Regions from separate parts of the Bacillus sp. Brlt_9 genome, predicted to be linked through region 2. Evidence: predicted binding sites of a transcription regulator. Region 2 holds the regulator's gene; each other region holds the start of a gene.
The links. Region 2 encodes Rex, which represses fermentation and respiration genes when NADH is low (regulators of the CRP and FNR family bind a similar motif). Its sites were predicted from a motif close to TTGTGAAATATTTCACAA; they were not measured.

Region 1 (10,520 bases), on a different contig from region 2:
TTAATGCTAACCCATCTGTATAGTCATTTGCTAGAACAGACACATACGCCTCAATTGCATGCGTTAATACGTCCATCCCAGTGTCTGCTGTTACATGTGGTGGTACTGTCATTACAAATTGCGGATCAACAATTGCTACATCTGGCGTTAATTCATAATCTGCAAGTGGATACTTTATATTATTTTTCTTATCTGTAATAACTGCGAATGGTGTCACTTCTGATCCTGTTCCTGATGTTGTTGGAATGGCAACAAACTGCGCTTTACTCCCTAATTCCGGATATTTACATGTACGTTTTCTTATATCTAAAAACTTCTGTTTAATTCCATAGAATGTTGTTTCTGGATACTCATAGAAAAGCCACATGCCTTTCGCTGCATCCATCGCTGAACCACCACCAAGTGCGATAATTACATCTGGCTGAAAACTTCTCATCATTTCCGCACCTTTAAACACAGTTTCATCTGATGGATCTGGCTCAACCTCAAAGAAAACTTCCACTTTCACATCATTTGCATGTTTACGTAAATAATGCGAGACCGTATCTACATATCCATGCTCAACCATTCCTGGATCCGTTACAATAAATGCTCTTGAAATGTTAGGCATATTTGCTAAATATGCTGTCGCATGTTTTTCAAAATAAATTTTTGGTGGTAATTTGAACCACTGCATATTCTTTTTTCTATTTGCCAACCTTTTTATATTTAATAAATGCGTCGCTGTTACGTTTTGAGATACTGAGTTTTTCCCATACGATCCGCAGCCAAGCGTAAGTGATGGAATAAATCCATTATATATGTCACCGATTCCACCTTGTGATGAAGGAGCATTTACAATAAGGCGGCAAGCTTTCATACGTAATCCAAATTGCTTTTGCACTTCCTTATTTACAGAATGGATGACTGCTGAATGTCCTAAACCACCGAGGTTTAACATTTCTTCGCAATATGTAAATCCTTCTTCTAATGAATTTGCTTTTACACAAGCTAATACTGGACTCAGTTTCTCACGAGATAGTGGATACGCTGCTCCGATACCTTGTATTTCAGCTACAAGCATTTTTGTATTTTCAGGCACAGTAATTCCAACTAATTCGGCAATATACTGCGCTGGCTTCCCTACAATATCACTATTTACTGCACATGTATTTTCATTAATAACAAGCTTTTCTAATTTTCTTCTCTCTTCCTCTGTTACAAAGTAACAATGATTTGCAATCATTTCTGTTTTCACATCATCATAAATTTCCTTATCTACAATGATTGCTTGTTCTGATGCACAAATCATGCCGTTATCAAATGTTTTTGATAAAATTAAATCATTAACTGCTCTTTTTATATGCGCTGATTTCTCTATATAACATGGTACATTACCAGGACCTACACCTAGCGCTGGTTTTCCAGTAGAATAAGCTGATTTCACCATACCTGCTCCTCCAGTGGCCAAAACAAGCGCAACCCCTTCATGGTTCATTAATTGTTTCGTTGCTTCAACAGAAGGTTTTTCAATCCACTGAATACAATGTTTTGGCGCCCCCGCCTTCACTGCTGCATCATATACTGTTTTCGCTGCTGCAATGGAACATTTTTGTGCGGAAGGATGAAATGCGAAAATAATTGGATTTCTCGTTTTTATCGCGATTAATGCTTTAAACATCGTCGTCGATGTTGGATTCGTTACTGGCGTTACCCCAGCTACTACACCGACCGGTTCCGCAATTTCTATTATTTCTTCATGAGGATCTTCGTGAATAATCCCTACTGTTTTATCTTTCTTTATGCTATGCCAAATATATTCAGTAGCAAAAATATTTTTAATGCATTTATCTTCGTATACACCACGACCCGTTTCTTCAACAGCCAACTTTGCAAGTGGCATATGTTGATCCACACCTGCTAATGCCATTTCATGAACAATGTTGTCAATTTGCTCTTGTGTAAAACTTTCTAATGCTTGTAAAGCCTTTTGACCGTTATTCACTAACGCATCAATCATCTCTTTTACTTCCTGCATTTCATTTACAATTTTCTCTTTGACTACCATGTAAATTCCTCCTATTCTGCTATCATGGACTGAATAAGACCCTATAGGCCATAATTAGTCCCGATTAGCGCAAAAAAAATAGAGTTGCTTCCCTACATGAACCTCATTGTTTGTGAAATATTTCACAAGTTTGTTCGTGAGTAACATTTCATGAACTTAATATACATGAAATTATTTCATTTGTGTATGTCTATTTTGTGAATTTTTTCACAAAATAATGTAATAAAAATGCACCGCCTATATGAGCAGTGCATTTTTATTATGCTAACGCTTGTGCTAAATCTTCAATTAAATCTTCACCGTCTTCAATACCGACAGAAATTCGAATTAATGTATCTGTAATTCCTAACTCTTTACGACGATTTGCTGGGATTGATGCATGTGTCATTTGAGATGGAATAGAAATTAAACTTTCTACTGCTCCTAAACTTTCAGCAAGTATAAAGTATTGTAATTTCTCAAGTACTTTATTTAATGTTTCTTCGCTATCTACATCAAATGAGATAATAGCACCAAATCCATTTGCTTGTTCTGTTGCAAGTTCATGGTTTGGATGTGACTCAAGGCCTGGGTAATATACTTTATTTACTTTTGGATGGTTATTTAAAAACTCAGCAATAGCGCGTGAATTCGTTTCATGCTCTTCCATTCGAATTCCTAATGTTTTTAAACCACGAAGTAGTAAGAAGCTATCTTGTGGGCCAAGAATGCCTCCTGTTGAATTTTGTACAAAGTGAAGGTCTTCTGCTAATTGCGGGCTATTTACAACTACTAAACCTGCAACTACATCACTATGACCTCCTAAATATTTCGTTGCACTATGAAGTACAATGTCTGCTCCTAAAGAAATCGGTGACTGCCAATATGGCGTCATGAATGTGTTATCAATAATTGTTAATAAATCTTTCTCTTTAGCAAGAGTAGATATTTTTTTAATATCAGTAATTTTCAGTAATGGATTCGTTGGTGTTTCCACATAAACCGCTTTCGTATTTGGACGAATCGCTTCTGCAACTTCCGCTAAGTTTGTTGTATCTACAAATGTATGCTCAATACCGAAGCGGTTTAATACTTTCGTAATAACGCGGTACGTTCCACCGTACACATCATCTGTTAAAATAACGTGATCACCTTTTGAGAACAACATAATTGTAGCTGTAATAGCAGCCATTCCTGAACCGAATGCAAAACCAGCATGACCGTTTTCTAATACAGCAATCATTTCTTCTAAAGCTGCACGTGTTGGGTTGCCTGTACGTGAATATTCATATCCTTGATGCTTACCAACTGCTTCTTGTTTGTACGTACTTGTTTGATAGATCGGTACATTTACAGATCCAGTTGAAGGTTCTCCTATGCGAATACCATGAATTAACTTTGTCTTTGCTCTCATTTTTTATTCCCATCCTTTGTATATGTCTTTACTTAAATAGCGCTCACTACTATCAGGAAAAATCGTTACAATATTTGTACCGGGCGCCGCTTTCTCAGCTTCAAGTAAACTTGCATGAAACGCTGCTCCTGAAGAGCTCCCAACGAGCAGTCCTTCTTTTTGTGCTAATTCCTTCACTCTTAAAAAAGCATTTCGATCAGAAATTGTATGAATGTCATCAAAATAAGATGTTTTCAAAAATGGCGGGATAAATTCAAGGCCAATCCCTTCTGTTTCATGCGATCCAGCTTTACCACCATTTAAAATGGATCCTTCTGGTTCTACAATAACCGTTTTTATATCTATATTTTTTTCTTTCAAATAAGATGCAGTCCCCATGAATGTACCACCAGTTCCTGCTCCTGCAACAAATATGTTAATCTCTCCGTTAAGTGCCGACCAAAGTTCAGGACCTAGTGTTTTGAAATAAGCACGCGGGTTTGCTTCATTCGCAAACTGACTTGGAGAGTATGAATTCGGTATTTCATTTACTAACTCTTTTGCTTTTGCAATTGCACCGGTCATTCCTTGCTCAGTCGGTGTATGCACAACCGTTGCGCCCAGTGCTTTCATTAGTTCTTGCTTTTCTATACTAAATTTCTCTGGTACACAAACAATAACGTGTAAATCATGTTGTAACGCTGCAAGTGCCAGTCCAATACCAGTATTCCCAGCAGTCGGTTCAACAATTGTTCCACCTTGGGTAACAAGCCCTTTTTCTAGCGCATCTTCGATTAATTCTCTTCCTAAACGGTCCTTAACGCTTCCACCTGGGTTATAAAATTCAAGCTTTGCAAATAAACGGACCCCTTCTGGAAGTGAAAAACGAGTAATTTCTACAATTGGCGTATGACCAATTAACTCATGAACTCCACGATATACATTCATCGTGTTCTCCCCCTTATTTGCCAATAAAGAAAAGGCAACTGTATGTATTTTCTTTATATGAGACAGTTGCCTTTTTGTTACATTACTTTAACTCTTCTAGTACTTTTACGATAAAGTTTGTAGAATGAAGAGCTGCTTGATCTAAAAATTGATCAAATGAAACATTTGATTCTTTACCAGCAATATCAGAAAGTGCACGAATAATAACAAACGGAACTTCATATTGGTGGCATACTTGTGCAACAGCTGCTGCTTCCATTTCTACTGCATAAAGGTCTTCAAATTTATCACGAATGGCTGCAACGCGGTTCGGATCACTCATAAATGAATCACCTGTTGCAATCATACCTTTTACAACTTGAATATTTTCTTCTGCCTGCATACATTTCTCAGCTAATGCAACTAATGCTTCATCAGCTTTGAATCCAGGAGGCATTCCTGGTACTTGACCATACTCATAGTTAAATGCTGTTACATCTACGTCATGATGACGAACTTCTGTTGAAATAACTACATCTCCAACATTTAGAGAATGATGGAAGCCACCAGCTGAACCAGTATTAATTACTTTTTCAGGCTTATATCTTTCTAATAAAATTGTCGTTGACATCGCTGCATTTACTTTACCAATACCAGACTTTAGCAAGATTACTTCATGTCCTGCTAATTTTCCTTTCGTAAATTCACAACCTGCAACCGTTTCTGTTTCTGCTTGTTCTAATTTGTCACGTAAAATACGTACTTCTTCTTCCATTGCTCCAATTACAGCAATTCTCAATCTAATCCCTCTTTCTATTGCTTAGTTGCCTCCATTACCCAAACGAAATGATTTAATCTCGTAAACGTTACATGGAAGCCATTGTTTTCAAAAATAGACTGCATGACTGGAATACGTGTATAGTATTCCGTTTGCAAATCGTTTGCTAACTGATGAAAACCTCTTTGTTTTGCTGTTTCAACAGTTTTATCATATGCATCTTGATCTGCAAATATCGTATCAGCAAACACTATTTTACCACCTTTGTTTAGCAATTGACTATACTTCGCAATCGCTACATTTTTTTCATCATCTGTTAAATGATGAAATGCATAGGTGCTTACTATGGTATCAATTGAATTTGGGACTTTAAATGAAAGAAAATCACCTTCTGTAATAGATAGCTCTTGCGGCAATTTTTCTTTTGCAATCATGCGCATTTCACGTGACGGCTCTATACCGTAAACTGTGCGGCCAGCAAGTAATAATTTATTTGTTAAATTACCAGTACCAACACCAAATTCTAATACATTACCAAATGACTTGTTAACTACATCCTCTAGAATGTCCTCATAATGGGCGAAAACTTCTTTATATTGTATATCTTCGCCTTGTACAAATGAGTCGTACGTATGAGCCCACTCATCAAATAAACCATTAAATTCTGTACCCATAAAAATTCCCCTTTTTCTTATCGGTTTTATCAGTATGATATTCCCTCTTTCGAAAAATGTCAATTGAAATGTACATGGTATTTCCTTCTTTTCTTTGTTACACTATAGTTGATTACATAGGAGAGGGGCCGTCTTCATGTCATTTACCTTTGAAATGTTAGAAGATAAAGTAGAATTTTTTGAAGCGGGAGACTTAGCTTCTTTAGAACGAAAAATTAGTGAACAAATCGATAATAATAAAGCACTTATGCTTGAAGTTCATCACATCTCGCATCAAATGGTTATGGATCCTGAAAGCAAAAGACCGTATTATAGCGCGGTTGTTCATTTTAAATTAAAGAAATTACGCTAATAAAAAAGAGAAGCTCCTGAGGAGCTTCTCTTTTTTAGTTTAGAGTTTGAACAAGCACTGGTTTCCAGCCCTCATTGTCTACCCAATCAATATTTACATAATATCTTTTACCTGATTGTTTATCTTGTACGTTACCGTAAGCTTTATTTTTACCGTTATTTCCGATTCGATGAATAACTAATTGCTCTACTGGAACGTCAATTGCAGCTGAAATTGCTTGGTTCATCTCATTCCAATCTGCTGTACCTTTTTTAAACGTCATCGCAGGTGTTGCACCTTGCTCTGTACCTACTGGCTTCCAAGAAGATTTCGTATAAGCGTCAGTTGCCTTTGGCTGTGTTTTTTCAGCTGGTACTTTCTCGTTAGCTTTCGCTTCTTCCTCAGCTTTTTTCTGTTCTTCTTCAGCCTTTAGCTTCTCTTCTTCTTTCTCCTTAGCCTCTGCCTTCTCTTGCTCGTTCTTCTTCGTCTCTTCTTTGCCCTTAGTTTTCTCAGACTTATTCTCTTTCGTTGTTTGCTGAGCTACTTTTTTGTCACTAGAAGACGCTTGTTCTTTTCTTTCAGGAACAAACAATTGATATGATACAATAGCTACTAATATTAATACAATTGCGATTGCAATATTTAAAACACCGTTTTGACGACGTTTTTGTTGTTTCTGTTGGAATCTAGATCCTCCTGCCATTCTCCAAACCTCCATGCAGTTTTTCATACTTGCTATTGTAACATTAAATCTAGAAAGGTTGAACATTTACAATAATATTTTCACGAAATGAAAACATTTCACTATGAATTGCAAGATTACTTTTCCTTCTCTAATCGATAGATTGATTCTACGATAGCTTTAAAAATAGGTGTAACTGCATTTACATTGCTATTCGTTTCTATATCCACGACAACTAAAGCATATCTTGGATTTTCATATGGAAAGTAACCTGCAAACCAACGATTCTCTTTCATTCCTTTTCCTGTTTGCGCTGTCCCCGATTTTCCGGCGACACTTAGTGGTAACGACCTGAATGCTGCTCCTGTTCCTTTCTCCGTTGTTACAACGCTCCTTAATAACTGTTGTAATGTTTTCACTGTTTCATACGGAAGCTGTTTTCCACCTAATGCATGGTTTTCAAATGTATAAAAGTCCGTTCCATTTTTATACACTATCTTTTCAACAGCTTTCACTTCCATCTTTTCTCCATCTCTAGCAATTGTCGCCATCATATTTGCAATCGCTAGAGGTGATATACGTACATCTTTCTGTCCAATTGCTGTTTGTGCTACCGCCTTTTTACTATTCTTGCTTCCTTCATTCCCCCAAATCGTAACACTCTTCTCCTCTGGCATTTGCTCAAAATGAGTTGTATGAAATACAGAACCTCTCCATCCAACCTTATCAGCGGCTCCTAAAGCTGCTACGTAACTTTCTAACACCATCTTATCCTTTTGCATTAACTCGTTACCTAACTCCGAAAATGTCCTGTTACAGCTTCTAGCAAAGCTCTCTTTAAAACTAAGTTTCCCCATCATAACTTGCGGGTGGTCTTCACCATATAAATCTTTATTACAATTAAACGTGCGATTAAAAACATTTTCAATATGATCAATTGCTGCCGCTGCAACTATTGTTTTAAACACAGAGCCAGGAAAATGTGATATTAACATTTGATTTTCAAGTGTAGTTTTATATAACCTCTCATCTTTCACCTGTACAGATGGTTTACTGACCATCGCTAAAATTTCATTTTTCTTTACATCAAGTAACACTAATCCTCCCTTCTTTACTTCGCTCGCTTCAACCACTTCTTCTGCTTTTTGCTGTAATTCGTTATGTAAAGTAGTTTGAATCGTCACTGGGTAAAACGGATTTCCAGGCGACGTATATTTCGCCTGTTTCCCAAAAATCGGTTCTCCTTGTCGGTCCACTTGATACAATACTTTTGCCTCTCCATCAGTCAAAAGAAATTCATCAAATGATTGCTGCAATCCTGAAATGCCAATTGGCGTTTGCTTTGAAATTTTTCTTATCTCACCGTATCGTTTTTGAAATTCTCGTTCATTCTCACCCACATTACCAACTAAATGATTCATCGTGCCAGTTTGCCGTAAACGAACTTCAGCTGCTACAATACCTAATACATTTAATTGATTTACCTTCTCCATCTGCTCTCGTGTCAATCGAAATGGACCATTTCCCCTTTGCATGATAAATGCACTTTTCTTATCTTTCATTTGACTTTCAATCTCTTGTCTCGACACACCAATGATATGCGCAATTTTCTCTAACATGTCATTTTTTATTTGTAGAAATGGAAAAACAATTAAAACAGGATACTTTTTCTCTCCTATTTTCTTACCGTTTCGGTCTATAAAATGGCCTCGTCCATCATCTATCGTAATAGATTGCGTCCGTTGTGTAACACTTTTTTCAAGTAAATTAATCTTACGATCCGTAAATGATTCCGTATCTATAATTTGTATTTGAATTAAACGACAAAGTAATATAAACATGAAACTTAGAAAACAAATTAAAACAATTATAATTCTCCGGTTTATTTTCATCCAAAAACACCTCGTCTACTATAGTTTGGACGGAGTGTTTCATCTTTTATACAAATAAAAAAATCACTCGCTTTTACACGAGTGATTTTTAATTATTTTACAGAGATAATCTCTACTTGCATTTCTCCACCTGGAGTTTGGATTGCTACCTTCTCACCAATTTGCTTACCTAATAAGCTTTTTGCGATTGGAGAATCGTTAGAAATTCTTCCTTCAAATGGGTCTGCTTCTGCGCTACCTACGATTGTGTAAGATTCTTCATCTCCACCTGGTAACTCTTTAAATGTTACTGTTTTACCTAATGTAACAACTGTAGATTCTTCACCGTTATCTGTGATGATAACTGCGTTACGAATCATGTTTTCTAATTGTGTAATACGTCCTTCTACGAATGCTTGCTCATCTTTTGCTGCATCGTACTCAGAGTTCTCAGAAAGATCTCCGAAGCTACGTGCAATCTTAATGCGCTCTACAACCTCTTTACGTTTTACCGTTTTTAAATCCTCAAGTTCGTTCTCTAGCTTTTGCTTACCCTCTTGCGTCATAGGGTATGTTTTTTCTGTTGCCATATTTTCCACTCCTTTTATATACCAATCCCCCGAAAAAAGAGGAGTTCCATATGAAAACTCCCCCGCTTATATGTAGAGCGGAGGTTTCTAGCACGCCTGTACTAGCGGAGTTGTCACATACAACCCCGTATTCCCAATTCTTCTTTATATAAAGAAGATATGTATGGAAAGTTGATATAAATATGCCCTCACCTATATATAGATGAGGTTGCATGTTTCATTGTATTCGATAGGAAGGGAAAAAATCCCTTCCTATCGTATATCTTTTACTATGCTATTACAAATTTACTTTTTGTTCAAGAATTGTTGCAATTTTTGTGACCATAATATCAATTGCAACATGGTTTTGTCCACCTTCTGGGATAATAATATCCGCAAATTTCTTAGAAGGCTCAATAAATTGATTGTGCATTGGACGTACAACACTTACGTATTGATCAATAACTGAATCCATCGTACGACCGCGTTCTTTAATATCACGCTGCATGCGACGTAAAATACGAAGATCTGCATCTGTATCAACAAATAGTTTAATGTCCATTAACTCACAAAGACGTGGGTCTTCTAAAATAAGAATTCCTTCTAAAATGATTACATCTTTCGGCTCAACTGGAATAATTTCTTCTGAACGCGTATGCAATGTATAGTCATATACAGGCTTATCAATTTGCTCATATGCAAGCAACTGCTGCAAATGTTCAATTAACAGATCATTATCAAACGCAAGCGGATGATCATAATTTGTTTTTAAACGCTCTTCCATTGGTAAATGGCTTTGATCTTTGTAATAATAATCTTGCTCTAAGATTAAAATGGAATGACCTTTAAAATGGTCAAAAATCGCTTTCGTTACACTCGTCTTACCTGATCCTGAACCACCAGCAATTCCAATTACAACAGGCTTATTCGTCCCCATTCGACTATCAACTCTTTCTTATTGAAGTATGCTTTTGCGCATCATATTATTCACATACACTGGTTGATCCACTTTGAATTTCACGATTTGCAACGGATGTCTCGCTGCATCTAATTCGTTTCCATCCTCATCCCAAATTTTCTCCACCGTTTGCGTAAAGTTTTCTATTTCTGGTCCAAAGAACTCCACTTCATGTCCTGGTTTGAAATGATTACGTTGCTCAATCGTTACGATGCCCGTTTCTTCATTATAATCTAACACTAAACCAGCGAAATCATACGTTGTTTTCTTACTATGATTTCCAAACATTTGCTCTTGATGTCCTGGAACCC
Region 2 (10,520 bases):
AAATAACGTGTTTAAAGGCTCAATTAATTTGAACTGCATGTCTTCTGGAAGTCCACCAACATTATGGTGAGATTTAATTGTTTGTGCAGTTGCCGTACCACTCTCAACGATATCTGTGTAAAGTGTACCTTGTGCTAAGAAGTCCATTCCTTGTAATTTAGAAGCTTCATCATCAAATACGTAAATGAATTCGTTACCGATGATTTTACGTTTTTGTTCTGGATCTTCTACACCTTTTAACTTGTTCATGAAGCGTTCTTTTGCATCCACTTTAATAACGTTCATATGGAAGCCTTCGCTGAATGTTTTCATAACGCCTTCTGCTTCGCCTTTACGAAGTAAACCGTGGTCAACGAAGATACAAGTTAATTGATCGCCGATTGCTTTATGAATTAACACTGCCACAACAGAAGAGTCTACACCGCCACTAAGTGCGCATAGTACTTTTTTGTCTCCAACAGTTTCACGGATTTTCTCTAATTCTACTTCGATAAAGTTCTCCATGTTCCATCCTTCAGAACAACCACATACGCCGAATACGAAGTTTTTAATTAAATCGTTACCGTGCTCAGAGTGACGTACTTCTGGGTGGAATTGTACACCGTATAAGTTTTTGTCTTCATTGCTCATACCAGCAATTGGACAAGACTCACTTGTTGCATCTACTACGAATCCTTCAGGTAAACCAGTTACTAAGTCTCCATGGCTCATCCATACAACTTGCTCTTCTGGAAGGTTTGCATATAATTTTGATTCGTTCTCTACTTTAAGAACAGCTTTTCCGTACTCACGGTGGTTTGCACGTTCTACTTTACCACCGAAGTGTTGTGTCATAAGCTGCATACCGTAACAAATACCGAAGATCGGTAATCCTAGTTCAAAGATTTTTTCATCACAATGTAATGCGCCTTCACCGTATACACTATTTGGTCCACCAGAGAAGATAATCCCTTTTGGATTCATTGCTTTAATTTCTTCTGCAGTAATTGTATGTGGATGAAGTTCACTGTATACACCGAACTCACGAATTCGACGTGCTATTAACTGATTGTACTGACTCCCAAAATCTAAAACGATAATTGTATCATGCTGCTTCTTCAAAATAATCACCCCAACGTTAGTTCTCGTATATAAATATTTTCACCAATTTGGCAAAAAGCATTACTAATATAATAAAAAAAGCCAGTCCTCCGCCTCCAGTCTCATAACAAAGAAAAGGCAGGGGTCTGGCTTTATAAAGAAAGATAGTCTCCGCTCTTTATAAATATAAGACACACTGCCTTCATAGTCAGGTTGTTTACGGTAACCCGGTAGAGACTCTCAAACCTTATCTTTGAGGATATATGAAGGATCGTTTTATATTATCTTCCTAGATTCTAACAATGAAGTATCAATATGGTCAAGAGAGAAAGCGACAAAATTCTACAGAAATTAAATTCTTCCTCTCAAAAACATAAAAAAACATCCACTTCTATATAGAAGTGGATGTTTTCGGGGCGAACGGAATTACATCATTCCACCCATGCCGCCCATGTCAGGCATTGCTGGTGCATTTGGTTCTGGCTTGTCAGCTACTACAGCTAAAGTCGTATCATCAGTTTGTTCCTATTTTTTACCTATCCGTATAAAAAATTTCATCGACCTGTTCTAGCTCTTACGCTGACATAAATACAACTCAAACAAAAGAGTTAATAGACAATATAAAAGCCTATGCAAGTTATACATAAGCTTTTTGTTATTCACGATTAGCTATTTTTCAAGTCCTAAGTCTTAAAGCAATTATTAATAAGATTAAATATAATAATCAGGGTTTTCATCCATTTTAATTAAAAATTCTTCTAAAGAATCCGCTATTTTTATGTTCTCAGAGTAAATGGGACACTGTCCTAATTCATTTTCTTCTTTAAATTTAATTGTTAAAAAACTAATTTCCGTAATTTCGAAAAACACCAATGATTCTTCATCGTCTGTATCATCTAAGTTTGGATTATGTTCATAAATATCCTGTCTTAAACGAAAATCCGCAACTGAAATTGGGTCCATAAATCTATTGATTAAATTTCTGTTGGTGTTTAAAAATCCATAACCAATTTCTTCATAGAAACGTTTTAGTTCTTTAGGGAACTGCATTTTTAATAAATCCTCTGCTTCTGCTATCTCTTCTTTTGGTAAAGGGTAAAGAATAGGGGTTTGATTAGATTTAATGCCTTCGTCTGCTACAATATGCTTTTTCAAAAAATTAAACATTGCTTATTTACCTCCATTATTTATCATTTAAAGATTTCCCTTGAAATTGTATCTTTTGCATGGATTCCACCTTGATGTTCATCAGGATATCTAGCTGGATGTATATTCCACCATTCATGTTCCCCGCCATATGCATTTTCTACCAAATGATGTGCATCATACGGTCTATCAACTCTTCTTAGTACTCTACCCCTTCTTGAAAGGATTTCTTCTTCATAAGTAGGCCATTTTTGCTCTGTCTTAAGTTCCCATTCTTTAATTAAATCTTCTCGCAGTCTATTAAATTCTTCTCTTCTCGCTGCTACTTCTTCTTTACTTAGTCGTTCATAACCATTATTTTTTAAAGATTCCTGTAGTAATTCCTTTTGGTTTTCAGGGATTTTCCTATTTGTAATTTCTTCTACTTGGCTAATGTATTCTTGGAATCTAGGTGTATTTAAATTACCAGGATTAGCAAACATAAATGTATTTCGTGCTTCTTCTAAAGAATTAAAAGAAGTTTTTGGAACATCTCTAAAATCACCCGCATAAGCAAAGGGGTCTCTCATTTGTAATTTATTTGAAAAATGAGAAATACTCTGTTCTGCTTTTGTCCCTAATGTAGTTACTTTCCCTACTCTACTTATTCCTTTATCACCAAGCCAGCCCAAGCCAAGTCCCATAAAAATACTTGTTCTCCATTTCGTACGACTTTCCGCATCACCATGCCAAAAATCATTCATAAATGAATCCGAAACAGTATTCCAAGCGGTAGAAACTGTCTCTATAGGGTGACCTATAGCATACTTAATATTTTCCTTTGTTACTGTATCGTCTAATGAATTAAATCCTTCTACAATCTCCCCAATAACTTGCCCAGAGCCAACGTATATACCATCCCAAATTTTTCTCAGCATAGATTTTTCAGAGGGTTTGTCGCCCATTGCTCCTGCTTCTATCTTTTCATTAGATAAACTTCTATCAACTAAATTACCATCATAACGTTCATCAGCATTACGAAACTTTTCAGCAGCGTGCATTAGTTCTTCTGCAATCTTATCAAATTCCCTAAACACATTAAACATTTGAGGTTTCGTTTCATTTTCACTTTTTCAGGATGATTTATTCCACGTAAATGCCCAAATACACTGTAACTTCGTATTTATTGTTTTAGCTGTATTACTTTTATCTTGGAATAACGTACATAGCTTTTCACATAAAGAGTTTTAACTTCTTCAACATTCAAAATGTCATTATCGTGACAGTAATTAATAAAACTGCCTAATAGAACCTCATAATTTTGATATTTACCCTCGTTATATTCCCAAACTTACGGTCTTCAAGAAATTCCTTTTATGCAAATTTTAAAAACACAAAAAAGACTACCTCCTCTCATCAAGGAAGTAGCCTTCTTCTAATTAACTATTTATACATTGCACAGCTTCACAGAGTGATGCTTATTACATCATTCCGCCCATACCGCCCATGCCCATGCCGCCCATGTCAGGCATTGCTGGTGCATTTGGTTCTGGCTTGTCAGCTACTACAGCTTCAGTTGTTAAGAACATAGCTGCAACAGATGCTGCGTTTTGAAGTGCAGAGCGAGTTACTTTAGCTGGATCTACGATACCAGTTTCAAGCATGTTAACCCACTCGCCAGTAGCTGCGTTGAAACCAACGCCTACTTTTTCGCCTTTTAGACGCTCTACAACTACAGATCCTTCTAGACCAGCGTTGATTGCGATTTGACGAACTGGCTCTTCTAGCGCGCGAAGTACGATGTTGATACCTGTTGCTTCGTCGCCTTCAGCTACGATAGAAGCTACTTTCGTGTATACGTTCATAAGTGAAGTACCACCACCTGCAACGATACCTTCTTCTACTGCTGCACGAGTTGAGTTAAGTGCATCTTCAATGCGAAGTTTGCGCTCTTTTAACTCAGTTTCAGTTGCTGCACCTACTTTAATTACTGCTACGCCACCTGCAAGTTTTGCAAGACGCTCTTGTAATTTTTCACGATCGAATTCAGAAGTAGTTTCTTCTAATTGCGCACGGATTTGACCGATGCGAGCTTCGATTTGTTGTGTATTTCCGATACCTTCAACTACAGTTGTGTTTTCTTTCGTTACAACAACTTTACCAGCGCGTCCTAAAGATTCAATTGTAGCAGATTTTAAGTCACGGCCTAATTCTTCAGTGATTACTTCGCCACCAGTTAAGATTGCGATATCTTCTAGCATTGCTTTACGACGGTCACCAAATCCAGGAGCTTTAACAGCTACTACATTGAATGTACCACGAAGTTTGTTCACTACTAATGTAGCTAATGCTTCGCCTTCTACGTCTTCAGCGATGATAAGAAGTGGTTTACCTTGTTGTACCACTTGCTCTAATACTGGTAAGATTTCTTGGATGTTAGAAATCTTTTTATCAGTAATTAAGATGTATGGGTTATCAAGAACCGCTTCCATTTTGTCAGAATCAGTAATCATGTAAGGAGATGCATATCCACGATCAAATTGCATACCTTCTACTACGTCTAATTCTGTTGTGAATCCTTTAGATTCTTCTAAAGTAATAACGCCGTCGTTACCAACGCGCTCCATTGCTTCAGCGATTAATTGACCTACTTCTTCGTCAGCTGCAGAAATAGCAGCTACTTGTGCGATAGAAGATTTACCTTCGATTGGTTTAGAAATCGTTTTTAATTCTTCAATTGCAGCAGTAACAGCTTTTTCGATACCTTTACGAAGACCCATTGGGTTCGCACCAGCTGTTACGTTTTTAAGACCTTCACGAATCATAGCTTGCGCTAATACAGTTGCAGTTGTTGTTCCGTCACCAGCTACATCATTTGTTTTGCTAGCAACTTCTGCTACTAATTTCGCACCCATGTTTTCGAATGCATCTTCTAATTCGATTTCTTTTGCGATTGTTACACCATCATTTGTAATAAGTGGTGAACCGAATTTTTTCTCAAGTACAACGTTACGACCTTTTGGTCCAAGCGTTACTTTTACTGCGTTTGCAAGAGTGTCGACACCGCGAAGCATCGAACGACGTGCTTCTTCACTAAATTTAATATCTTTTGCCATAATAATTGACCCCCTTGGATTTTTTAAGATTTATATAATTAACCGATAACTGCTAGAATGTCACTTTCACGTAAAATCAAGTAGTCAGTACCTTCGTATTTCACTTCAGTACCTGCATATTTTGAGAAGATGATAAGATCACCTGCTGCTACCTCTAAAGCAACACGCTCACCATTTTCAAGCACTCGACCAGTACCTACTGCAATAACTTTACCCTCTTGTGGTTTTTCTTTTGCAGTGTCTGGCAATACAATACCACTTGCTGTTTTTTCTTCTGCTTGAACAAGCTCAATTACAACGCGATCACCTAATGGCTTTAGCATGAACAATAACCTCCTCATTTTGTTATGTAAATTTTATTTATTAGCACTCAAGTCACCCGAGTGCTAACACACTTATAATAATAAATAATCTCAATTTCTTTTGCAAGTAAAAAAATCATAATTTTTTCGCAAATTCAGCTATACACTTTTCTATATAGAGTCTATCTTCTTCTACCTTTACCATATGAATCGTTGTTTCCACTACTCGTATGTTACAATATGAAAGGACACCCTAAGTTGTTTTCGCTACACACACAACTTTCTCCTGTCTTCTATTATAATTTCAAATAAGGATTTACGAAAAAAACATAATTTACGTGAGGTTTATATCGTAGGTAGCATATGTACATGTTATCCTACCTTATCTCATACACTAGAGTTAGAAAGGATGGTTAAACCATTTGAAAAAACAATATTGGTGGGTTATCGTTACATACATTTTAATGCAGTTATCATCCATTGCTGGATTACCGCTTCTCCTGAAAACTGGACTTTATGATAACAGGGGATTTACTAGGGAGGAGAAATTCCAACTCATAACTGGCCACTGGGCAATCATTAGCTTCTTTATTGCATTATGTATCGTACTTTGGTTACTTAGAACAGATATTCGTGACAGACGTTTAGATACAATGCGCTCTTCGGTTCCAGCTACGATCGGTTGGATTTTTATCGGGTTCTTCTTAGCATTTTTCTCGCAAAGTATTGCCGGTATGATAGAAATGCGTTTATTAGGAATTAAACCTGGATCTGAAAATACAGCAAGACTTATGGATATCGCAAGAACGACACCTTGGTTCCTTATTGTTATATCTATAATAGGACCTATTTTGGAAGAAATCGTATTTAGAAAAATTTTATTTGGTACACTTTATAAGAAGTTCAACTTCTTTATTGCTGCTATTATTAGTTCTCTCGTATTCGCAGCAATTCATTTTGATTTCACTCACTTATTGGTATACACTTCTATGGGACTCGTATTCGCCTTTTTATATGTAAAAACGAAGCGTATTATCGTCCCTATCGCAGCTCATGTTGCAATGAATACATTAGTTGCAGTTGCTCAAGTTTTAATGAGCAATGAACAAATTCAAGAAATGATTAAAGAAGCTGAAAAAATGCAAGGCTTTATCGGAGGATTTTTATGAGAAACTCACCATTGTTCATGGCTGCATTGTACTTCCTTCTAGGATGTATCTTTACCCGCTTCGCCATTACAAACGTAACAGATACAATTTGGAATATGTGGACAATACTATTTGCAGTTATGGCAACAATTGATTTTAATTTGGCACTTCGCCTTATCTTAGTTAAATTCACAAAGAAAAAACAATAATAAAACGCAGAGGAAGCGACCTCTGCGTTTTATTGTGGATAATTCTTCAAAAAGTAAACAAGTGTTTGTAACTCTACTGCTAAATCAATATGATGAATTCTTATATTGTCTGACACATTTAAGCGTGCTGGTGTGAAATTTAAAATACCATGCACACTAGTTTCAGCTAATCTATCTGCTACAGATTGTGCTACTGTAGCTGGTACTGTTAATATTGCCACTTGTATATCAGTTGATAGACGTTCTTCTAATTCATCTAAATGATATACAGGAATACCCCCGATTTCTGTTCCAACTTTCTCTTCACTAACGTCAAACGCCATTTCAATTTTTGTATTATTGTTTTTCGTGAAATTATAATGTAAGAAAGCGGTCCCTAAATTACCTACTCCAATAAGTGCTACACGTGTTATATCATCTTGGTCGAGTGTTTCACGGAAAAATGATAATAAATAATTTACGTTATATCCATATCCTTTTTTCCCTAACGCTCCAAAGTATGAGAAATCTCTTCGAATCGTTGCGGAATCAACTTTTACCGCTTCACTTAATTCGGCTGATGAAACACGTTGCTTACCAGATAGAGATAAATTTTGGATAAATCGATAGTATAGAGGCAATCTCTTAGCAGTGGCTTGTGGAATTTTCTGCTGATCCATATAACCTCTCCTCTCTTCCTATCTTTATTCATATGCTTTAATCAAATACAGAAGTTTAGCACTTATTAAATTCCTTGTATAATAGAAAGAAGAAGTATTCTCTCTGTATTTTAAACTATACACTATTTTTAGTATGATTGAGAAATATAAACATGGCAAAGTTAAGAAATTATTTGAGGTGAAAACATTGATTTTATTACAAGTAAACGCGCTTTCGAAATTATACGGTGCAGAAACGATTCTTGCAAACATAAAATTGGAAGTTCAAACGAAAGATCGTATCGCATTAGTCGGACGAAATGGAGCCGGAAAATCTACATTATTAAAAATAATAGCTGGTGAGTTATCTCATGATGGTGGCGAAATTATAAAACCGAAAGATGTCTCAATCGGATATTTAGCTCAAAATACCGGGTTAGAAACGTCTTTAACAATTTGGGATGAAATGTTAACCGTCTTTACACACTTGCAGCAAATGGAGACAAAACTTCGAAGGCTAGAGCAAGAGATGGGAAAAGAAGAAAACTTTTCAAACGAGGCTATATATGAACGATTATTAGCTGACTATGACCAATTACAATTAGATTATAAAGATCAAGGTGGCTATCAGTACGAAGCAGATATCCGTTCGATTTTAAGTGGTCTTGGCTTCCCAGTTGAAACGCACCAGACGACAATTTCCACATTAAGTGGTGGACAAAAAACACGATTAGCTCTCGGTAAATTATTATTAACGAAACCAGACTTACTTATTTTGGACGAGCCTACAAACCATTTAGATATCGAAACATTAACATGGCTTGAACAATATTTACAAGGCTATCCTGGCGCAATACTAATCGTTTCCCATGACCGTTATTTCTTAGATAAACTCGTTACACAAGTATATGAAATTTCGAATAAAGAAAGCAGACGATTTGTTGGTAACTACAGTAAATATTTAGATTTAAAATCAGCACTATACGAGCAAGAAATGAAACGTTATGAAAAACAACAAGATGAAATCGCTAAGCTTGAGGACTTCGTTCAAAAAAATATAGCTCGTGCATCTACAACAAAACGTGCGCAAAGCCGTCGTAAACAATTAGACCGTATGGAACTATTAACAAGACCATTAGGTGACTCTAAGTCGGCTTCCTTCCATTTCGATATCGAAAAACAAAGTGGAAATGATGTTTTACAAGTAAAGGATGCAACTATTGGCTATGATAAGGATCCGATTATTGAACATGTAACAATGCGCTTAACTCGTGGGGATAGTGTTGCTTTAGTTGGTCCAAATGGAATTGGGAAATCCACATTGTTGAAATCCATTGTGAATAAGTTACCACTATTACATGGTGATGTTTCTTTCGGATCCAATGTATCTATTGGTTATTATGATCAGGAACAAGCTAACTTAACATCTTCTAAGCGAGTTTTAAATGAATTATGGGATGAATATCCATTGCAGCCTGAAAAAGAAATTCGCACAATACTAGGTAATTTCTTATTCACAGGAGACGATGTACTAAAACCAGTATCTTCTCTTAGTGGTGGACAAAAGGCTCGGTTAGCTCTTGCAAAACTTATGATGCAAAAATCGAATTTATTAATTCTCGATGAGCCTACGAACCACCTTGATTTAAATAGTAAAGAAATCTTGGAGAATGCTTTAATTGATTATCCGGGTACTCTTTTATTTGTCTCACATGACCGCTACTTTATTAATCGTGTAACGACGACCGTTGTTGAGTTATCAACAGAAGGTGCGCAGGAATATTTAGGTGACTACGATTACTACGTTGAAAAGAAAAATGAGATGATTGAACGTGCTGAATTTGAACAACAAGAACAGCAAGAAAATCAGGCACCTGTTCAAAAAACTGTAGCTCCAGAAAAATTAAATTATCTTGAAGAAAAAGAGCGCAAAAAGTTAGAGCGTCAACGTACTCGAAAAATCGAGGAACTAGAACAAAATATTGTACAATTTGAAGAAGAAATTGCTACGTTAGAAGATCAACTTTGCTTACCAGAAATATATGCAGATTATGAAAAGGCTAGTGAAATTACAACGAAAAAGCAAACACTACAAGAGCAACTTGATGCTTGTATGGCAGAATGGGAAGAATTGCATTTATAGGAGTATGAATAAGAAGGATGTCTCATCAGTCGGGATTTTTGACGATGGGACATTCTTTTTATCTTCTAGCTGTGTTAAACCTCTATTGCATAAACAATTCGACACGAGATACCGATTTACCGACAAGGTTTGACAACATTAGCCCCTCTTATAATAAGAGCATATTCCAAAATGTTTTTTAGAGATATCTTCTTCGTTTTTATTTCCCGAAAAAGGATAGATTTAAAGGTCAGACTTCGCCTGTTTTATCCACAAGTTTATACACATATCCACCTTTATAAAATAAACCTCAAAATAACTTTTCCACATTATCCACAATTAATCAAAAAGTTATCAACATTTTATATACACAATAAAACCCACATTATCAACAGATAATATGGATTTTATCCACAAGCTGTGGTTAATTTTGTGTATAACTATGCTTCAATATCTAATCCTGGATTCGCATTTAAAGCTAATGTAGCGCGTTTTCCTTGTTCATATGCAATTGTACCTGCCGCTGCAATCATTGCTGCATTATCTGTGCATAAAGATAAAGGAGGAATAATTAGCTCCATATTTTCTTTTTGTGCAAATTCTGCTTCTAAACGCGCACGAAGCCCTTTATTTGCAGCCACTCCACCAGCAAGAAGCACTTGCTTTACGTTATAAGCATCCGCTGCACGAGAAGCTTTCGTTACTAATACGTCAATTACACTCTCTTGGAAACTTGCTGCTAAATCTTCCGGTGCAATTTCTATTCCACGCTGTTTTGCG
Region 3 (10,520 bases), on a different contig from region 2:
GACATCGTGCTGCAATGGGAGTTAGTGAAGTTACTGATAGTATTACAGTAGTTGTGTCTGAAGAAACTGGTCAAATTTCTTTAACGAAAAATGGTAAGTTGCATCGTGATTTGAAGACAGAACAGCTGAAGGATATGTTATTAGCTGAATTTAGTGGAAACGAAAAAACGACTTCTTCGTCTTTATGGAATTGGAGGAGAAAGCGTCATGGATAAGTTAATGGAGAATCATTGGTTTTTAAAGGGTATCTCATTACTATTGGCGTGTATGCTTTTTATGTCAGCGACGTTAACTGAAAAAAATACGACATCAGGTATATTACCTTTTGCAAATGATACGAAAGAAACATTAACTAATTATGAGATTAATCTTAAGTATGATGAGGAGAAATATATTGTAAGTGGTATTCCAGCAGAGGGCGTTAAGGTGAAGTTAGAAGGCCCAAAAGCATCAGTTGCTACAGCAAAAGCAAAAAAACAATTTGACATACCAATTGATTTGCGAGATAGTCCAAAAGGAACTTATGAGATTTCTTTAAAAACGAACGGGCTTCCAGATGATGTGAAAGGAACAGTTCAGCCATCAACAATTAAAGTTACTCTTCATGAAAAGGCGAGAAAATATGTTCATGTAGATTTGAAATTATCAAATGAGGATCAGATGCCAGCGGGGGCTACTCTCGAAAAATCAAGCCTTAAACCGGATACTGTTGAGGTAGTTGGGACGAAAGAAGAAATTGAAAGCATTTCAGCTGCCAAAGCGTATGTTGATTTAAAGGGTGTTAATAAAACTGTTACAAAAACGCCCGAAGTTACATTATACAATAAAGAAGGAAAACGTTTAAATGTAAGAACAAGTCCATCTAAGATTAGTGTAACGTTGAATGTGGCAACGCAAACTACAGCCAATAATACTGAAAAAACTGTTCCTGTAACGTATACGAAAAAGGGGAGTTTAGCAGAAGGATTGGCCGTTACAAATATTAGCGTTGAGCCGCGAGAAGTAACGATAGCAGGTCCAAAAGATGTATTGGATAATATACAATCGATAGGGGGGGTCGAAGTAGATCTTAGTCAATTGACAGAGTCTACAACATTCGATACCTCTGTTTTATTGCCAAAGGGTGTAACAAGTGCAAAACCGAATCAAGTGAAGGTTTCAGTAGGCGTACAAAAAACAAAACAAACGAAAACAAGAACGATTGATGGTATATCGATTCAAAAAAATGGACTTTCTAAAGATGTTACGGTCCAGCTACTTTCGCCGCAAGATGGGAAGATAAGCGTTGATATTTCAGGAGAAACAAGTATAGTAGATAAAATAACAGCAGCTCAAATAACAGCAGCCATTAATCTGCAAAATGTATCTCCGGGAACAAAAGATGTTTCCATTCAAGTGAGCGGTCCTAGTAATATTTCAATAGAACCAAAGCAAAAAAGTGCTAAGGTCACAATTGTGAAGAAAGAAAGTCCAGATAAAGAAGTACAAGGTGACGGTGAAAAAACAGATTCAAATCATAACCAAGATAATCAAACTGAAAAACCAAAAAATCCTGAACCTGAACCTAAGCCTGACCCGGAAAAGGAACAAGAACAAAATAAAGATAAAGAAAAAGAAACTAGTCAAGAGCCAACAGTAGATAATCAAAAAGAGCCAGAAAAAGGAGCGAATCATAATGGGTAAATATTTTGGTACAGATGGAGTACGTGGGGTTGCGAACCAGGAGTTAACACCTGAATTAGCGTTCAAAATTGGACGTTTTGGTGGTTATGTATTAACAAAAGATACAGATCGTCCAAAAGTAATTATTGGCCGTGATACACGTATATCAGGGCATATGTTAGAAGGAGCTTTAGTAGCAGGTCTATTATCAACTGGAGCAGAAGTAATGCGTCTTGGTGTTATTTCTACACCGGGTGTTGCTTATTTAACAAAAGCGTTAGATGCACAAGCAGGTGTTATGATTTCTGCATCTCATAATCCGGTACAAGATAACGGAATTAAATTCTTCGGTTCAGACGGTTTTAAATTAACAGATGAGCAAGAAGAAGAAATCGAAGCTTTATTAGATAAAGAAGTTGATGAATTACCACGTCCGACAGGTACTAACCTTGGACAAGTGAGTGATTATTTTGAAGGCGGACAAAAATATTTACAATACATTAAACAAACTGTAGAGGAAGACTTCTCTGGTTTACATATCGCTTTAGATTGCGCGCATGGTGCTACGTCTTCATTAGCTCCGTACTTATTTGCTGATTTAGAAGCTGATATTTCAACAATGGGAACTTCACCAAACGGTATGAATATTAACGATGGAGTAGGTTCTACACATCCAGAAGTATTAGCGGAATTAGTAAAAGAAAAAGGTGCTGATATCGGTCTTGCTTTTGATGGTGACGGTGACCGTTTAATCGCTGTAGATGAAAAAGGAAACATCGTTGATGGCGATCAAATTATGTTTATTTGTGCGAAATACATGAAAGAAACTGGTCAACTGAAGCACAATACAGTTGTTTCAACGGTTATGAGTAACTTAGGTTTCTACAAAGCACTTGAAGCTAACAGTATTACAAGTGATAAAACAGCAGTTGGTGATCGCTACGTAATGGAAGAGATGAAGCGTGGTGGATATAACCTGGGCGGAGAACAATCAGGTCACATTATCTTACTTGATTACATTACAACTGGTGATGGAATGTTAAGTGCACTTCAACTTGTAAACATCATGAAAATGACGAAAAAACCATTATCTGAGCTTGCAGGAGAAATGACGAAGTTCCCGCAATTACTAGTAAACGTTCGTGTAACAGATAAAAAACTAGCATTAGAAAATGAAAAAATTAAAGAAATTATTCGTGTTGTAGAGGAAGAAATGAACGGTGATGGCCGCATTCTTGTTCGTCCATCTGGAACAGAGCCACTTATTCGTGTAATGGCAGAAGCACCAACACAAGAAGTTTGTGACGCATATGTACATCGTATTGTAGAAGTTGTGAAAGCTGAAGTTGGCGCTGAATAATTCAATAAATTTATGAAAAAGGAGCACAAGAAGTGCTCCTTTTTCATATGTTTTATAGACGATGAAAAAAATTTCATTGACGGTTTATCTATGTTTGTTATAAGATGGTCTTGTTCTTTTTCTCAAAGGAAATATTGTAAATTATAGAAGCGCCAGAACTACAAGTAGTGTAGTTGACGAGGTGGGGTTTATCGAGATTTCGGCGGATGACTCCCGGTTGCTCATCACAACCGCAAGCTTTTACTTAAATCATTAAGGTGACTTAGTGGACAAAGGTGAAAGTGTGATGAGAGAAAAGGAACGGATACAAACTAGCTGTATAAGTATATACGGACTTAAACCCAATCGAGAGGAAGGTGAAAGCCGTTACAAGCTTACAGGGCTAGCAATATGTAATCCGTTTTTTAGTATAAATAAAAATGGTATCGGACTATGTCGTTACATGTTCGCAGAGCAATGTAAGCATTTGTAACGGCGACTAAACATGTGTGGAATCGTAGGATTTATTGGAGAGCAAGATGCAAAGGAAATTTTATTAAAAGGTTTAGAAAAGCTAGAATATCGTGGATATGATTCAGCAGGTATTGCAGTACAAGCAGAGAACGGTGTTGTTGTATACAAAGAAAAAGGCCGTATTGCAAAACTTCGCGAAATCGTAGATGAGAACGTAGCAGCAAGCGTGGGAATCGGTCACACACGCTGGGCTACACATGGTGTTCCAAGTAAAGTAAACGCGCATCCGCATCAAAGTACATCAAAACGCTTTACACTAGTTCATAACGGTGTAATTGAAAACTATGAATTAGTGAAAAAGGAATATTTACAAGATGTAACGTTCGTAAGTGAAACAGATACAGAGATTATCGTACAGCTTATGGAACAACAAGTGAGCACAGGATTAAGTGTAGAAGAAGCGTTCCGTAATACGCTATCTCTTTTACATGGCTCTTATGCAATCGGACTACTTGATGCTGAAAATCCAAACATGATTTATGTTGCTAAAAACAAAAGCCCGCTATTAGTAGGTGTTGGTGACAACTTTAATGTTGTGGCGAGCGACGCTATGGCGATGTTACAAGTTACAGATCAATTTATTGAATTGATGGATAAAGAAATCGTAATTGTAACGAAAGAAAGCATTACAATTAAAAACTTACAAGGTGAAACGATTGAACGTGCACCGTTTACAGCGGAATTAGACGCAAGTGATATTGAAAAAGGAACATACCCTCATTTCATGCTTAAAGAAATCGATGAGCAACCACTTGTAATCCGTAATATAATTCAAAAGTATCAAGATGAAAATGGCGAGATTGAATTAGATCAAGACATTCGCAATGCGATTTTAGATAGCGATCGTATTTACATTATTGCATGTGGAACAAGTTATCATGCAGGTCTTGTTGGAAAACAATTTATCGAGAAGTTTGCAAAAATGCCAGTTGAAGTGCATGTAGCAAGTGAATTCTCTTATAACATGCCATTATTAACAGAAAGACCATTCTTCATTTACATTTCACAAAGTGGTGAAACAGCTGATAGCCGTGCAGTACTTGTACAAACAAATGAAATGGGTCATAAAGCATTAACGATTACAAACGTACCTGGTTCTACACTTTCTCGTGAAGCTGATTATACACTTCCGTTATACGCGGGACCAGAAATCGCAGTTGCATCAACGAAAGCTTACACAGCACAGCTTGCAGTACTTTCAATTTTGGCTGCAGACATTGCGAAAGCGAAAGGTGAAGTTCTTGATTTCGACTTAACACACGAATTAGGACTTGTAGCAAATGCAATGGTAGAACTTTGTGATCGAAAAGAAGAAATGGATGCATTAGCAAAACAATTTTTAGCAACAACGCGTAACTGTTTCTTCATCGGACGTAGCGTAGACTTCTACGTAGGATTAGAAGGTGCGTTAAAGCTAAAAGAAATCTCTTACATCCAAGCAGAAGGATTTGCTGGAGGAGAATTAAAACACGGTACAATCGCCTTAATCGAAAACGGTACACCAGTTATCGCACTTGCTACACAAGAGCACGTAAACCTTGGAATTCGTGGTAACGTGAAAGAAGTAGTAGCACGCGGAGCTAACCCATGTATCATCTCAATGAAAGGCTTAGAAATGGAAGGTGACAGCTTCGTATTACCAGCTGTACACGAAGCACTAGCACCGCTAGTAGCAGTTATTCCATTCCAACTTATCTCATACTACGCAGCACTGCACCGCGAGTGTGACGTTGATAAGCCACGTAACTTAGCTAAATCTGTTACGGTTGAGTAGGAGATCGGTGGATTTGAAATAAAGATACGATGTTTTACCCCTTTAGATATAGCTATCTAAAGGGGTATTTTTGTGTTAAAAAGAGCATCTAAAATCGATAGGAGAAAGTCAGGTTGCCCGTACTCCACTAAAGTATCACTTTAATTTTTCTGAATTTTTCGTTATCATTTTAAGTATTCGTGAACAATTTCCTTTATTATGAAAAGAAGAGAGGATAGATTACTAGGTATTACAAGGGGGCTTATTAATGAAAGTGAAAGCAAAAACATATTTAAGTATAGAAGAGATTATTTCATTACCGGCCTTATCAAGTGCAAACATAAGTGATGATGGCAAAAATGTAGCGTTTGTCAAGAAGACCGCTAACTGGAAAGGCAATACGTATAGAAATCATGTATGGATATATGAGAAAGATAAAGGGCAGAGTTATCCACTAACAAATGGGGATATAGATAGTACACAGCCATTATGGTCTCCAGATTCTAAGAGCATTGCATACCTTAGCCCAGGTGGTGACGGGGATAATACAAATCAGATCTTTGTTAAGTCAATAGAAGGTGGTAGTGAGGTTCAAATCACGAATGAGAAGGATGGAGTTAATACATTCAAATGGGAGCCTACTGGTAAAGGTTTGTATTATAGTGCACAGTCAAAAGAATGTGAAGAAATAAAGAAACGTAAGGAACTATATGGAGATTTCGACCATGTAGGTAAGGAACATCGGAATAATTGTTTATATTACATTGAAATAGAAAAAGGGATACAAAATGATAAAGAGGAACGTGAGATTAGTGGTATTTATCAACTAACGGATGGTAAGGATTTTTATATACATAACTTTGATATTTCTAATGATGGAAAAAAGGTTGTATGTATGGCTACACCAAGCCTAAATGATTATATGAATGGTGATCTATACATATTAGATGTTGAAGCTGGGGAACTACAAAAGATGAATATAAATAAGTTGTTAGGAGCGAGTGTCTGCTTTTCTCCTGAGGGCGATAAAATATGTTACGCAGCAAGTATAAGAGAGAAGGATTACTATAGAAACCATATACAAGATAGTACATTAGAGATATATGATATGAATACGGGAGAGGTAATTCAACCTTTAACAAACTTTGATAGTACGGTTATGCCATTACAGTGGACGGCTAAAGGGATTTTAATTAGATGGCAGGATAAAACGAATTACCGTATTGGATTGCTATGTGAGAATGGCACTGTGGAAATGTTAAGCGAACCAGTAGATGGGTTTATAATGGATGCCGCTATAACAAGGGATGGCAATCATATAACATATACTAAGGCTATAACAAATGAAACCTTTGAAATCTATTTGGATGATAAAAAAATAACAAATGAAAATAGCTTTTTCGAAGGAAGGCTTAAAAGTAATAGAGAAATCATCTCATGGAAAAGTAGTGATGGTCTTGAAATAGAGGGTGTTCTATCAACTCCAGTAGAGTTTGATACAAATAAAAAATATCCCTTATTAGTAGTAATCCATGGTGGTCCGAATTGGGCGTCCTTTCCGATATTTTCAGATTATTTTAATGAGAAATATCCGATTGAGCAGTTTATCGAAAAAGGCTTTATCGTTTTAGAGCCAAACTATAGAGGAAGTTCTGGTTATGGTAATGAGTTTTTAAAAGCAAACTATAGAAAACAAGGAATTGCTGATTATGATGATGTTATATCTGGAGTGGATGCACTAGTTGAAAAAGGGATTGTAGATAAAGATAGAGTAGGAGTTATGGGATGGAGTAACGGAGGATATATATCTGCTTTCTGTTCTACATTTAGCAGTAGATTTAAAGCTATTTCAGTTGGAGGTGGCATTACGAACTGGAGTACCCATTATGTAAATACAGATATCCCTTACTTTATTAGCATGTATTTAGGAAATACTCCATGGAATGATCCAGAGATATATAAGAAGGCATCGCCAATGACATATATTAAATCAGCTTGTACACCTACGTTAATTCAACATGGGGAAAAGGATGCAAGAATTCCAATTACAAATGCATATGAGTTATATGAAGGATTAAGAGATATGGAAGTTGATACAGAACTAATTATATTTAAAGAAATGGCATATAGTTCTGATCAGCCAGGAATTCATGTAGCTATTATGAAGCAGAACTTGATGTGGTTTTCACATTATATTCTTGGCGAAAGTATGGAGGGATTTCGTACTATATAATGGATATTCGTACAGGGATTTTTCGTTGTGTAATCGTGTCAGGTTGTTGTAAACTGTATGCAAACCATTATGATTATAAGGAAACGTAATTCGGAGGACTAATATGACAGAGAATAAAAATGAGTTATCTGTAGAACAACGTGAAGAACTATTAAAAGTATTACAAGCACGTTTTGAGAAAAACATGAACCGCCATGAAAGTCTTGAATGGGCTAAAGTTGAAGCGAAACTGGCTACTAATAATGAAAAATTATGGTCAATTCATGAAATGGAAGTAACTGGCGGTGAGCCGGATGTTGTTGGTTATGATGAAGAGAAGGACGAGTATACTTTCTGTGATTGTTCAAAGGAGAGCCCTAAAGGCCGCAGAAGTCTTTGTTATGATCTTGAAGCGTTAGAGGCAAGAAAAAAACATAAACCAGAAAATAACGTTATTGATGTCGCAACTGCTATGGGCATTGAATTATTAACTGAAGAACAATACCGAGGGTTACAACAACTTGGGGATTTCGATATGAAATCATCAAGCTGGGTGCAAACACCTTCAGATATTCGAGAACTCGGTGGTGCGCTATTTTGCGATTATCGCTTCGGACACGTTTTCGTGTATCACAATGGGGCAGACTCTTATTACGCTGCCAGAGGTTTTCGTGGCTCGTTAAGAGTTTAAATTTGGAGTAAACAAAAAAGAGCCTATACGTAGGCTCTTTTTCTTACTTATATTTTAAAAGTAAACTGTTACTACGCAGTTTTACTTAATTTATATGTTTCATGTTTGTTTTTACGGAAAAGTTTAGGGAAAACATAGCCATCTAATCCAATGCGTCCAGCATTATGACCTGCAACTAAAATGAACATAGTTAAAATAAGTAGATTTGGGTTTACACTAACAGTTCCACTTAGTAAAAATGAAAGATTCATTATAATTCCAAAGAATGCAGCAGTTTTTGTTAATCCGCCTAAAATTAAACCTAGACCTACTAAAATTTCTCCCCATTGAACTAAAAAGCTAAATAGGTCTGCATTTGGAAGAACAAAGTGTTGAAGGAAATCTGCCCACCAACTTTGTACGGCAGGGTGGTCACCTGACGCTTGAGCGATAGCGCCCTTTAGAAAACCACTTGCATCAAAAGATTGTCCGAAAACTTTACCTATCCCAGCAGAGAGCCATGCATATCCTATGTAAAATCGTAAAAATAATAATATGAAAGCAGCACGTTTATCAGTCCTTAAAAAATTGATAACCATTGAAATCCCTCCAATATTGTATTTACAAGTTTATTATATATCCATTGTGAAAAAATTCACAATGGATAAAGTGTGAACAAAAATGGTTGTTTTATACAAATAAAAAAGGCATATAACAATCCTATGTTATATGCCTTTTCTATTATATATTTAGTAATTTATTTCGGTAATGTAAATTTAACTTTTTTCCCTTGTGAAATATCTTTTGCTTCTTTATTTCTCATAGGTCCTAACTCAATCTCAAAGCTTTTGTCTTTCCAAATCTTTTCATACTGCTCTTGATCTAAAATATATACTTGTAGTAACTCTCCAGATGTTCCCGTTTTAACTGCAGCGTTATAGTCGTAATTTAGTAGCATACCTTCATTAATTGTATATTGTGTACCATCATTCACTCTCAATGTAGAGCTTATAGGAGATAGTGAAACGTCTTGAGTATCTTTGTTATCAAGCTTGAATTTCACTGTTAATAGAACAATACCATTTTTGAAATTTGCAAAGCGTGGTGCTTCGACAGAATTTGGTGTGAATTGAGTAAATTGGTATCCGTCTAATGTAACATTAACAGCGCCTAATTCTTGGCTGTTATTAATACTTGATTTCTCTTTTAACATTTTTTTATCGCCCATGTTATTAGCTGTAGCTTTATCTTGGTAGAAAGTGTTATTTGTTGCAACTTTTTCAGCACCTTGTTTGTTTAAACTTAATGAAAAGCTTCCAGGGCTTCCGATTGGAGCATCAAATTTTCCTTTATTCGCTTGTGCAGTTGGGACTGTGACTGAGACTGTTGAGAGACTTGAAATTTTGGCTAAATCATCTTTTCCGAATGGATAAGCGATATAACCAGAAATAGTTTCTCCTGCTTTTACTAAGTAATCATTCGTTGGAGCAAGCTTAGTTGGGAGCTGGTCTTCTTTTGGAATTAAGTCTTTATAGTTACTATATACTTTCTGCGCACCAGTAAATGACATGTCCAATGCTGGCATATAATAAATATCTTTAGCTGAACTATTTTTTACGCTGTAGTTCACAAGAATAACTCCGCCCTCTGTTTGACGATTAAACGGAATGTCGAAGTTTGTATGGAATCCGTTTAATTCAACTACTGTATAACCATTCATTGTTACTGAAACATCTTCAGCTTTATACACTTGTGGTTCTTTATTTTCAAAAAGAACTTTTGTTTTACCACCTGTTTCTTTTTCCATATAGGAAATCAGCTTAGAGTAATCGCTTGAGCTAGTAGCTGTATTTTCAGGCTTTTTATCGTCATTTTTTTTATCTTCGGATTTTTTTTCTTCCGGTTTATTTTCTTTCGTTGTATCCGTTTTTTCTGTTTTGCTTTCTTTTGTTGTATTTTCTTTTTGTTCTTTATTTGTCGTATCGCTTTGACCACAGCCAGTTATTACAAACGCTGCTACGATTACTGTAGAAAATAAAGAAAGTAATTTTTTTGACATGCTTTTTCCCCCTATTTGTTTAAAACTAGTTGAGTCTGTATAATCAGACCGTTTATAACTCTCACATTAGCCCCACAGTTTATTATAAAAAATAAAGGCAGTATTTACCAGTGTTTTTCTGATTGTTTTAATTATTTAGTTATTGTAATATACTAAAATTAGTAGAAGATCAGCATGGAATATTGAGTTTTATTTTTTTATCATTTGAAATATTACATCATATTGGTATGATAGAAATAGAGATATATGGAAAGGGGACAAGGACTTAATATGTGGATGAGCTTGTAATGA

Region 1: adhE (bifunctional acetaldehyde-CoA/alcohol dehydrogenase) is a predicted target of Rex. The motif match lies at 2,158-2,175, and genes of this name have one in related genera.
Region 3: VF726_RS28860 (DoxX family membrane protein) is a predicted target of Rex. The motif match lies at 8,814-8,831, and genes of this name have one in related genera.

Annotation. Positions count from the first base shown of each region.
Region 1 is NZ_JAYJLO010000002.1:481,546-492,065, reverse strand. It holds gene adhE (bifunctional acetaldehyde-CoA/alcohol dehydrogenase) at 1-2,047, opposite strand, end outside; gene VF726_RS08735 (bifunctional cystathionine gamma-lyase/homocysteine desulfhydrase) at 2,307-3,440, opposite strand; gene VF726_RS08730 (O-acetylserine dependent cystathionine beta-synthase) at 3,444-4,367, opposite strand; gene mtnN (5'-methylthioadenosine/S-adenosylhomocysteine nucleosidase) at 4,450-5,145, opposite strand; gene VF726_RS08720 (class I SAM-dependent DNA methyltransferase) at 5,160-5,798, opposite strand; gene VF726_RS08715 (YrzA family protein) at 5,935-6,150, shown strand; gene VF726_RS08710 (YrrS family protein) at 6,185-6,832, opposite strand; gene VF726_RS08705 (peptidoglycan D,D-transpeptidase FtsI family protein) at 6,949-8,703, opposite strand; gene greA (transcription elongation factor GreA) at 8,796-9,272, opposite strand; gene udk (uridine kinase) at 9,550-10,188, opposite strand; gene VF726_RS08690 (peptidase U32 family protein) at 10,207-10,520, opposite strand, start outside.
Region 2 is NZ_JAYJLO010000023.1:4,577-15,096, forward strand. It holds gene guaA (glutamine-hydrolyzing GMP synthase) at 1-1,101, opposite strand, end outside; purine riboswitch at 1,266-1,367, opposite strand; partial or broken gene VF726_RS31115 (hypothetical protein) at 1,507-1,590, opposite strand; gene VF726_RS31120 (SMI1/KNR4 family protein) at 1,792-2,247, opposite strand; gene VF726_RS31125 (hypothetical protein) at 2,271-3,311, opposite strand; gene groL (chaperonin GroEL) at 3,687-5,321, opposite strand; gene groES (co-chaperone GroES) at 5,360-5,644, opposite strand; gene VF726_RS31140 (CPBP family intramembrane glutamic endopeptidase) at 6,046-6,792, shown strand; gene VF726_RS31145 (YdiK family protein) at 6,789-6,980, shown strand; gene VF726_RS31150 (redox-sensing transcriptional repressor Rex) at 7,010-7,639, opposite strand; gene VF726_RS31155 (ABC-F family ATP-binding cassette domain-containing protein) at 7,827-9,761, shown strand; gene tsaD (tRNA (adenosine(37)-N6)-threonylcarbamoyltransferase complex transferase subunit TsaD) at 10,181-10,520, opposite strand, start outside.
Region 3 is NZ_JAYJLO010000014.1:3,381-13,900, forward strand. It holds gene cdaA (diadenylate cyclase CdaA) at 1-215, shown strand, start outside; gene VF726_RS28830 (CdaR family protein) at 208-1,683, shown strand; gene glmM (phosphoglucosamine mutase) at 1,676-3,022, shown strand; gene VF726_RS28840 (hypothetical protein) at 3,309-3,494, shown strand; gene glmS (glutamine--fructose-6-phosphate transaminase (isomerizing)) at 3,507-5,309, shown strand; gene VF726_RS28850 (S9 family peptidase) at 5,557-7,521, shown strand; gene VF726_RS28855 (DUF4256 domain-containing protein) at 7,625-8,191, shown strand; gene VF726_RS28860 (DoxX family membrane protein) at 8,263-8,769, opposite strand; gene VF726_RS28865 (DUF5068 domain-containing protein) at 8,928-10,229, opposite strand.